Regions from separate parts of the Devosia neptuniae genome, predicted to be linked through region 1. Evidence: predicted binding sites of a transcription regulator. Region 1 holds the regulator's gene; the other holds the start of a gene.
The links. The regulator PhoB, encoded in region 1, activates phosphate uptake and scavenging genes when phosphate is short. The targets are predictions, from matches to a motif close to TGTCATNNANCTGTCAT.
Positions count from the first base shown of each region.

Region 2: the regulator PhoB is predicted to act here: its motif matches at 3,289-3,305, upstream of N8A98_RS23005 (NAD-glutamate dehydrogenase).

Region 1 is NZ_CP104965.1:2,598,875-2,604,077, forward strand. It holds gene N8A98_RS15585 (DMT family transporter) at 129-551, opposite strand; gene N8A98_RS15590 (DMT family transporter) at 548-1,039, opposite strand; gene phoB (phosphate regulon transcriptional regulator PhoB) at 1,439-2,140, opposite strand; gene phoU (phosphate signaling complex protein PhoU) at 2,144-2,854, opposite strand; gene pstB (phosphate ABC transporter ATP-binding protein PstB) at 2,884-3,666, opposite strand; gene pstA (phosphate ABC transporter permease PstA) at 3,738-5,099, opposite strand; gene pstC (phosphate ABC transporter permease subunit PstC) at 5,102-5,203, opposite strand, start outside.
Region 2 is NZ_CP104965.1:4,110,786-4,115,988, forward strand. It holds gene N8A98_RS22980 (superoxide dismutase) at 1-575, shown strand, start outside; gene fdxA (ferredoxin FdxA) at 789-1,127, shown strand; gene N8A98_RS22990 (flavin reductase family protein) at 1,124-1,675, shown strand; gene N8A98_RS22995 (DUF6894 family protein) at 1,772-2,050, shown strand; gene N8A98_RS23000 (sulfate ABC transporter substrate-binding protein) at 2,152-3,165, opposite strand; gene N8A98_RS23005 (NAD-glutamate dehydrogenase) at 3,390-5,203, shown strand, end outside.

The DNA.
Region 1 (5,203 bases):
GGTGTCATCCCCGCGAAAGCGGGGACCTCTGTTTGCCTGGAAACCTGGTCAACGGAGGTTCCCGCTTTCGCGGGAATGACACCGCATTCTTGAAAGCGCCCGGAGTAACACCGTCGCTGACGTTGCTGCTATCGCCGCCGCTGTGTCAGGGCCATGCCGCCCAGAATGAGCACCACGCCTAGGGCGCTGGCCCAGAGGATGGAGGGGGTGCCGCGGGCGAGGTCGAGCACCACGCCGGAGACCATTTGGCCGCCGATGACGAGCAGGGCGGTGTTGACGGCGCCGATGCGCGGGATGAGCCAGCTGCCGGAGGCGACGAAGACGACGCCGATGGGGCCGCCGATATAGGCGTGCCAGGGGGCGGTGGCGGCGCCGGCGGGGATGAGGCCGCCGATGGCGAGGCCCAGGGCGGTGAGCGCGATAAAGCCGACAAGATGGTTCCAGAACGAAGCGATCAGGGGCGAGCCGGAGAGGGCGAGGCGGCCGTTGAGCTGGCGGCTGAGGCCGACAAGGAGGCCCGCGAGGACGGCATAGAGGATGGGGGTGATCATGGGCGACCTCCCATGCCGACAAGGATGATCAGGGCGCTACCGGCCAGGATCAGGAGGACGGCGGCGAGGTCGCGCAATTCGAGGCGGCGCTTGGGCAGGCCGAACAGACCCCAGCGGTCGGCGGCGAGGCTGAAGACGACTTGGCCGGCAAGGCCGAGTGCCAGCGTGCCCGAGAGCGCCAGCGGGGAATTGACCGTGGTGGAGGTCAACATGACCGTCAGAGCGCCGGAAATGCCGCCGAGATAGGCCCAAAACGGGGCGGCTGGTTTGGGCTGCGGCTCGGCTGCCGGGCGGCGGCGATAGAGCAAAGCGAGGAAGAGGATGGCGGCTACGGTGCCGGTGCCGTGGGCGGCCCAGGAGGCAAAGAGCGGGTTGCCGTAATGGCCCAGCTCGCCGTTGAAAAACACCATCAGGGTGAGCAGGCCCCCGGTGCCGAAGGCAATCAGCAGGTGCAGCGGATTGAGCTGCCGGGGCGTGGAGGTGGGCATGGGTGGCGCGACTCGGGGGGAGAGACGCCGGATGGTAGCATGCGGTTTGGTGGGTGGGAGGGGGATGGGACCGCGATCTGGTTGAGGTCGGGGCTGGGACTTCCCAATGCTCGGCATTGGTTGAAACTTCAGCACCCCCACCCTCGGTCCCTCCCCACAAGGGGGAGGGAGGCGATGGAGCCAAGGGTCAGGTATTTGTTCGACCCACGGTGTCATTCCCGCGGAAGCGGGAACCGCCGTTTCGGGATGTTGGGTTGAGAAAACAGAGGTTCCCGCTTTCGCGGGAATGACACTGTGGGGGTGGAGATAGGGTGGGGAGGGGCAGGATGTTGCTCTTCCTGCTTTTAAAACGAAAATCCCCGCTTTCGCGGGGATTTCGTAGCAACGTTCTGCTTGGGTCTAGGCGACTTGGGCGAAGCGTTCGTCGAAGGCGTAGCCGGCGCCGCGGACGGTGCGGATGGGGTCAGATTCGCGGCCGCGATTGATGGCGCGGCGGAGGCGGCCGATATGCACGTCGACCGTGCGTTCATCGACATAGACGTCATTGCCCCAGACGCCATCGAGCAGCTGTTCGCGCGAATAGACCCGGCCGGGATGGCGCATGAGATATTCGAGCAGGCGGTATTCGGTGGGGCCCAGATGCACGTCGCGATTGGCGCGGCGCACGCGGTGGGTGGTGCGGTCGAGCTCGAGATCGCCGACGCGCAGGGCAGCGGTGACGAGATTTGGATTGGCGCGACGCAGCAGAGCGTGGATGCGGGCGATCAGCTCGGGCACCGAGAAGGGCTTGACGATATAGTCGTCGGCGCCGGTCGAGAGGCCCCGCACGCGCTCTTCTTCCTCACCGCGGGCGGTGAGCATGATGATGGGGATGCGCGAGGTTTCTTCGCGGGCGCGGAGGCGCCGGCAGAGTTCGATCCCCGAGATTTCCGGCAGCATCCAATCGAGCAGGATGAGGTCGGGCAGCTTTTCGTGAATCTGGCTTTGGGCTTCGTCTCCGGTTTCCGCGGTGACGACGCGGAAGCCTTCGGCCTCGAGATTATAGCGCAGGAGGATGGCGATATCGCCTTCGTCCTCGACGACGAGAATGGTTGCAGGCATGGATCAGGCCTTGATCTGGGTGCGGTGCAGCTCCACCACTTCGGATGTGAGCTGCTTGCCGGTCTGCAGATAATAGGCGCGTTCTGCGATATTGGTGGCGTGGTCCCCGATGCGTTCCAGGCTCTTGGCGCAGAACAGCAGATGGGTGCAGGGCGTGATATTGCGCGGATCTTCCATCATATAGGTGAGCAATTCGCGGAACAGGGAGGTGTACATAGCGTCCACCTCGTCATCGCGATTGCACACTTCGATGGCCCCGGCGGAGTCGCGGCTCGAATAGGAATCCAGCGCATCCTTGATCTGGCGCAGGACCAGATTGGTCATGTTCTTGACGCCATTATAGAAGGTCGGCTGCAGGTTGAGGCCTTCGAGCTTGAGCGAGCGGCGGGCCAATTGCTTGGCCATGTCGCCGACGCGTTCGAGATCGGAGGCCACATGGATGGCGGTGATGATCGAGCGCAGATCGGAGGCCATGGGCTGGCGGCGGGCGATCATGGAGACGGCCATGTCGTCGATCTTGCGCTGCATGTCGTCGATGCGCTGATCGGCAATGATGGTCAGGTCTGCCAGTTCGCGATCAAGGCGGAGCAGGGACTTGGTGCCATTTTCGATGGCGACCTCGACCTGACCGCCCATTTCGGCGATCGACTGGGCCAGGGCGACGAGCTCGTCATTATAGGAGGAGACGATGTGTTCGGGGCCGGAAGTGGGCATAGCAATGTCTCTCTTGGTCCGGGTTTGGATCAGCCGATACGGCCCATGATGTAATCCTGGGTCTGCTTGTTGATCGGGTTGGTGAAGATGTCTTCGGTGACGCCTTCCTCGATCAGATTGCCCAGATGGAAGAATGCCGTGCGCTGGCTGACGCGGGCCGCCTGCTGCATGGAATGGGTGACGATGACGATGGTGTAGTTCTCGCGCAATTCGTCGATCAGTTCCTCGATGATGGCCGTGGCGATCGGATCGAGGGCCGAGCAGGGCTCGTCCATCAGGATGACTTCGGGGCTGACGGCAATGGCGCGGGCAATGCAGAGGCGCTGCTGCTGGCCACCGGAGAGGCCGGTGCCGGGTTCATTGAGGCGGTCCTTTACCTCTTCGAACAGGCCCGCCTTGCGCAGGGACGACACGACGATTTCGTCCAGATCGGTCTTGGAACGGGCCAGGCCATGAATCTTGGGGCCGTAGGCGACGTTTTCATAGATCGATTTGGGGAAGGGATTGGGCTTCTGGAACACCATGCCGATGCGGGCGCGCAGTTCCACCACGTCGAGGGACGGATCGTAGATGTTCTCGCCATCCAGCTCGATCAGGCCGCCGACCTTGGCGCCTTCGATAGTGTCGTTCATGCGGTTGATGCAGCGCAGGAAGGTCGACTTGCCGCAGCCCGAGGGGCCGATGAAGGAGGTGACGGCGCGGTCGGGGATATCGATCGAAATGCCGTGCAGGGCCTGCTTGGCACCGTAATGGACGGTGACATCCTTGGTGTGCAGGCGGATTGGGCGTTCGAGAGCGTCAGTAGGGTTCATGGTGGATTTCACGGTCTGGTGGGTCATCTTAACCTTGCCGGCGAGCATGTCCATTTTCACTTCCTTCGATGTTAAGCGCGCTTTTCGAGCTTCGAGCGAAGATAGATGGCGACGCCGTTGAGCATGATCATGACGAGGAGCAGTACCATGATCGCCGCGGCGGTGCGGGGTTCGAAGAAATTGCGGTTTTCGTTGCCCTGCCAGAGATAGATCTGGACCGGCAGGGCGGTGGCCTGGTCGAGCGGGGTAGCCGGCACGGCGGCGACGAATGCCTTCATGCCGATCAACAGGAGTGGAGCGGTTTCGCCCAGAGCATGGGCAACGCCAAGGATGGTGGCGGTCAGGATCGAGGGGAAGGTGACCGGCAGCACATGGTGGAACACCATCTGCGTCTTACTGGCACCCATGCCGAGCGCCGCCTGGCGCAGAGCCGGGGAGACGCCGAGCAGGGCGCCGCGGGTGGCGATGATGATGGTGGGCAGGGTCATCAGGGTCAGCACCAGGCCGCCGACGATGGGGGCGGAGATGGGCAGGTGCATGTAATTGATGAACACAGCGGCGCCGAGCAGACCGAAGACGATGGAGGGCACGGCAGCCAGATTGTTGATATTGACCTCGATCAGGTCGGTGAGGCGCGATTTGGGCGCGAATTCCTCAAGATAGATGGCTGACGCCACCCCGATCGGGACGGCCAACAGGATGACGACCATCATCATCCAGAGGGTGCCGACAAAGGCGCCGAGCAGGCCGGCGCTGGCGGGAGCGGCGCGGCTATCCACATTGGTGAAGATCGACCAGGCAAAGCCCGAGGTGATGGTGCCATTGGCCTCGAACTGGTCGATCAGGGCGCGGGCGGGAGCGGCGAGCTGTTGCTGGGCGTCGCCCAGGTCGCGGTTGATATTGCCCTTGATCCAGTTGTCGGCATTGGCGGAGGCAAGCACGTCGACCTGGACGGTCTGGCCGAGCAGGCTGGGGTCGTTGACGAAGAGCTCGCGGACGCGGTGGCGGGCGTCGGTTTCAGCAATGGTCAGGAGCTGGCGGGTGTCGATATCGAAACCGGCAGGTGCGGCGGCACGCAGCGAGGCCTCGATCACCTTGTTCCAGTTCAGCATGGCGACATCGCGCTGCCATTTGAGGCTGGCGGCACGGAAATCGGCCTCCGACTGGTCCGCAGTGCGCACAGGCGCCGGATCGACGTCGATCACGGCGGGATCGAAGGTGACCGACAGGTGCAGATTGGACTGCGTAAAGGCCGGAATGCCTTTGCGCACGATATCGGTGAAGAGCAGGGCAACGAAGCCCAGCGCGAGAATGATGGCGGCCAGGCCAAGCCCGCGAAAGATCGCTTCGCTGAGATGGCGCCGGGCGAGGCTGGCGCGGATCAGCCGAGTGCGTTCGTCGGATGGCTGGGTGGTGGAGAGCATATCGGTCATGATTATTCGTATTGCTCCCGGAAGCGGCGAACGATGAAGAGCGCGAAGATATTGAGGCAGAGGGTGATGACGAAGAGGGTCAGGCCCAGGGCAAAGCCGACCAG
Region 2 (5,203 bases), 1.5 Mb from region 1:
ATGCCCATAGCGCGCTTACCGAGCGCGGCATGAGCCAGGAAACGCTCGAACTGCACCACGACAAGCATCACCAGGCCTATGTGACGGCGCTCAACGGGTTCGTCGAGAAGAATGCCGACCTCGCCGGCAAGTCGCTGGAAGAGATCATTGCTTTTGCCAAGGACAAGGCCGATCTGGCGCCGGTGTTCAACAATGCCGGGCAGCACTGGAACCATATTCATTTCTGGAATGCGCTGTCGCCCAAGGGTGGCGCACTGCCGGGTAAGCTCGAAGCCAAGATCGTGAGCGATCTGGGGAGCGTCGAGGCATTCAAGGACGCGTTCAAGACCGCGGCGACGACGCAATTCGGTTCGGGCTGGGCCTGGCTGGTGCTGGGGACCGATGGCAAGCTCAAGGTGACCAAGACGCCCAATGGCTCCAATCCACTGGCGACAGGGGAAGGCAAGCCGCTGCTGGGGCTCGATGTGTGGGAGCACAGCTATTATGTCGATTTCCGCAATCGCCGGCCCGATTACGTGACCAATTTCCTCGATAAGCTGGCGAATTATGAATTTGCGGAAGCCAATTTGGGGTGAGGTTTCGCACCATTTTGCACCGACCTGATATCTCAGGATGGGCCCCGGCCTTCGCCGGGGTGACATCGGGGCGTAGGATGGTTCGGTGCTTCAGGTCCTGCCGCGAGACCTCATCCTGAGCTTGTCGAAGGGCGAGGTCGTGGCACCATCACGGCACGACCTCGTGGTTCGACAAGCTCACCATGAGGTCTACTTACTGTTCCGAGTTATTCCATGACCTATGTCGTCACTGAAGATTGCATTGCCTGCAAGCATATGGATTGCGTGGAGGTTTGCCCCGTGGATTGCTTCTATGAGGGTGAAAACATGCTGGTCATCAACTCCGACGAATGCATAGATTGCGGGGTGTGCGAGCCGGAATGCCCGATCGACGCGATCAAGTCCGACAGCGAAAGCGGGCTGGAGAGCTGGGTGGAGCTGAACCGCAAATATGCTCGGTTGTGGCCGAACATAGTCGAAAAAGGCCTGCCGCCCGCCAATGCCAAGGCGATGGAAGGCGTGCCCAATAAATTCCGCGACCTCTTTTCCGAGCGTCCGGGAGAAGGATCGTGACAGCAGCAATGGCCGATTTCGAATTGCCAGATTCCATGGCGCTGCGGGCGCCGCGGCGGCCCACTATCGGCAATGCCGAATTCCGCTCGGCCATGGCGGCGATGGCGTCGACCGTAAGCGTGGTGACGGCGCGGCGGGGCGACGAGGTGATTGGGCGGACGGCGACGTCGGTGATTTCGCTGTCGGCGACGCCGCCGGCTTTGCTGATCTCCATCGATATTGTCAGCCGCATGGCCGATATCATCGCCAAGACGGGTGGTTTTTCGATCGCCATGCTGGCCGATGATCAGGCGGCGGTGGCCGATGCTTTTGCCGGGCGGCTCGACCCGGCGGATCGCTTTGGCGTGGGCGACTGGACGCGGTGGCCATCGGGCAATCCAATGCTGCTGGGGGCGGTGACGGCGTTCGATTGCGAGGTCATCGGCGCGATGGAGACGGGCACGCATGTGCTGTTTGCCGGGGCGATCGTCGAAGCGGAGACCACGACCAGCCGCACGCCGCTGTTGTGGCAGCGGCATGGCTATCATGGGATAGCCCCTCTCGACTGAACGGCACGAAGGTGCCAAGCTGGGTGATGTGATTTGTCGCTGGCGGCGCGCAACCCTCGGGCGCTGCTGGAAGTTCTATCGGCGAGGGAGATGTCCATGCCCCGCTACTTTTTCCATTACCGCACCGATGACGAGCTGATCCGCGACACCGATGGGAGCGAATTCAGCGATCTCGATGCTGCCGAACATAATGCCGCCGAACTGGGCCGGGCGATCATCGATCGCGCGATGAGCACGGGCGGGGATGCGCGGGCGCCGCGGTCAATCGAGATCACCGACGCGGCGGGGGTGGAACTGCTGTATGTGGTGTTTTGGGCTGGGCCCAAGGTGGGCGAAGGTCCGGGGTCGCCGGTGGGACCGGTGACTATGCATTGAGTTTTTTGCCTCTCTCCTTGTGGGAGAAGGTGCTCGAAAGGGAGCGCCATCCAAAGAAAAACGCCGGCCACTGGAGCCGGCGTTTTGTTTTTTGTTGGCGCTTATTGACCCGAATAGATCTGGTCGAACACGCCACCGTCGCCGAAGAATTCGGGTTGGGCTTTGCGCCAGCCGCCGAAGTCTTCGATGGTGACAAGGTTCACCTTGCCGAAGCGGGCAATGTCCTCAGGAGCGGCGGCTTCAGGCTTGAACGGGCGGTAGTAGTTGGCCGCCGCAATCTTCTGGCCTTCGTCGGAATAGAGATAGTCCAGATAGGCCGTGGCGACGTCGGTATTGCCCTTCTTTTCGGCATTGCCGACAACGAGAGCGACCGGCGGTTCGGCCAGAATCGAGACCGAGGGGGTCACGATGTCGAAGGCGTCGGGGCCCAGTTCTTCGAGCGCCAGATAGGCTTCGTTCTCCCAGGCAAGGAGCACATCGCCAATGCCGCGCTGCACGAAGGTGGTGGTGGAGCCACGCGCACCGGTATCGAGCACGGGGACGTGCTTGTAGAGATCGGTGATGTAAGCCTTGGCGGTTTCATCGCTGCCGCCGGGCTGAGCCTTGGCCCAGGCCCAACCGGCCAGCAGATTCCAGCGAGCACCGCCCGAGGTCTTGGGATTGGGCGTGATGACTTCAACGCCATCCTTGGTCAGGTCACCCCAATCCTGGATACCCTTGGGGTTACCCTTGCGGACCAGGAAGACGATGGTGGAGGTATAGGGCGCGTTGTTGTTTTCGAAAGTGCCGCGCCAGTTTTCCGGGATCAGCGTGGGATCGGCGTCGGAGATGGCATTGATGTCGCTTTCCAGCGCCAGGGTGACCACGTCGGCTTCGAGACCATCGATGACGGTGCGAGCCTGGGCGCCAGAGCCGCCATGGGTGGTCTGCACGGCCACGGTCTCGCCCTTGGTTTCCTGCCAATGGGCGATGAAGGCCTGGTTGAACTGCTGGTAGAGCTCGCGTGTCGGATCGTAGCTCACATTGATGATGGTGCGGTCCTGCGCATGCGCGGTGATCGCAAAGCCCAGCGCAGCGAGGCCGGTCAGGGCCAGAATCCTGGGTAGTTTTCTCATTGTTCGTCTCCTGCCTGGATCGTGGCGGGAGGCTAGCCAGATCGCGGGCACGCTGCAAGCTGGTGGCTCTCGCCACCCCACCCTCGGCCCTCCCCTCGAGGGAGGGAGGCGCGGGCTGATCGTTGTCATCCACGCATTGTCTGCTCGCGCTATTGTGCGAAGGGATGGCAGACAGCGCGTGCCGGGGTGCCTACAGTGGCGGGGCGAGACTGGGAGTACACGACGTGACGCATGAGGATAGGTCCAACCGGCAGATCATGCTGGAGCGGGCAGCACTATTGTTGGCGAGCGAGCCGGGATTTGGGCGCTTCTTCAAGGCCGCCATTCTGGCGACCGATGGCGAGGACCTTGGCACGCAGGCGCCAGATGCGTTCGAATCGGTGTTGCGGCAGGCCTATAAACACTTGCTGGCCTATGACGGGGAAAACAGCCGCATTGTTGCCACACGCCCGGTCGCGGCGGGCGAGGCTTTGGTGCTCGATATCGTGTCTCCGGATATGCCGTTTATCGTCGATAGCGCGCTGGCCGCCGTGCGGGCGGCGGGCGGCAATGTGCGGCTATTTACCCATCCGGTGGTGCTGGTGGGCAATGGCGAAGTGAATGATGGCGACGGGCGCTCGCTGAGCCTCTTACACATTCACAGCGACCCGGTGGCCGATGTCGACGGGCTGGTGAGCGAGATCAAGAGCACGATGGGCGATGTGGCCCATGCGGTGCGCGACTGGCAGCCGATGCTGGAGCGCCTGCGCCGTGCGGCCAAGGATCTGGAGCGGATCAAGGGGCCGCAGCGGGATGAGGCGCTGGCCTTTGTCGATTGGCTGATCGAGCACAATTTTACCTTCCTGGGCCTGCGCCAATATGGCGTCGAGGGCGAAGCGCTTGCCCCGGTGGCAGGGAGCGGGCTGGGCATATTGCGGGACCCCGACGTGCGCGTGCTGCGCAGCGGCGCCGATTATGTGGAGACGACGCCGCAACACACTGCCTTTATGGCGGAGAGCGAACCGCTGCTGGTGACCAAGGCCAATGTGCGCTCGCGGGTGCATCGGCGGGTGCATCTGGATTATGTGGGCATCAAGCTGTTTGGCGCCAATGGCGAGGCGACGGGCGAGCTGCGCGTGGTGGGGCTGTTCACCGCGCAGGCGCTGGCCATGCCGCATACCGATGTGCCGATCATCCGCCGCAAGATTGCCGAGGTGATGCGCAAATCCGGGCTCGACCCGCTGGGGCATGACGGGCGGGCGCTGCTGAGTGCGCTGGATAGCTATCCGCGCGACGAGCTGTTCCAGATCGGTGTGGAGCAGCTGTATGAATTTTCCAGCGCGATTTCAGCGCTGTATGACCGGCCGCGGGTGCGGGTTTTGCCGCGCATCGACCGGTTCGACAATTTCGTCTCCATCCTCGTTTATGTGCCGCGTGACCGCTATGACGGGGAAGCGCGGGCGCGGATCACGCGGTATCTGGCGCAGGTTTATGACGGGCGGGTTTCGGCGTTTTATCCGAATTTTCCCGAGGGCGAGCTGGTCCGGCTGCATGTGATTATCGGGCGGATTGCCGGACCGACGCCGCGGCCGAGCCGTGGCGAGCTGGAAGCGCGGGTGGATGCGCTGACCTCCAATTTCGGCGACACACTGGCGGCGACAGCGGCGAACCCGGCCTCGATCAGCGACTATCGCGGGGCGTTTTCGCCGGCCTATCAATCGCGCAACACGGCCGAGGATGCGCATGCCGATATTGCGGCGCTGCAGGCGCTGGGCGATGGCACGGGCGTGGCCATCCGGCTGCGCAGCCGCACCGGCACGGATGGCTCGCTGGGACTGAAATTCTACCATCGCGAGACGGCCATTCCGCTGAGCGACCGCGTGCCGATGCTGGAGGCCTTCGGGTTCCGGGTGATCGACGAGCGGACCTATACGATCGTGCCGCGCGACGGGGTGGAGCGGTATCTGCACGATATGGTGCTGGAGCCCATTGAAGCCGGGTTCGACGTGGCGGCGCGGGGCGCGGCGGTCGAGGAAGGGCTGCTGGCGGTGTGGAACGG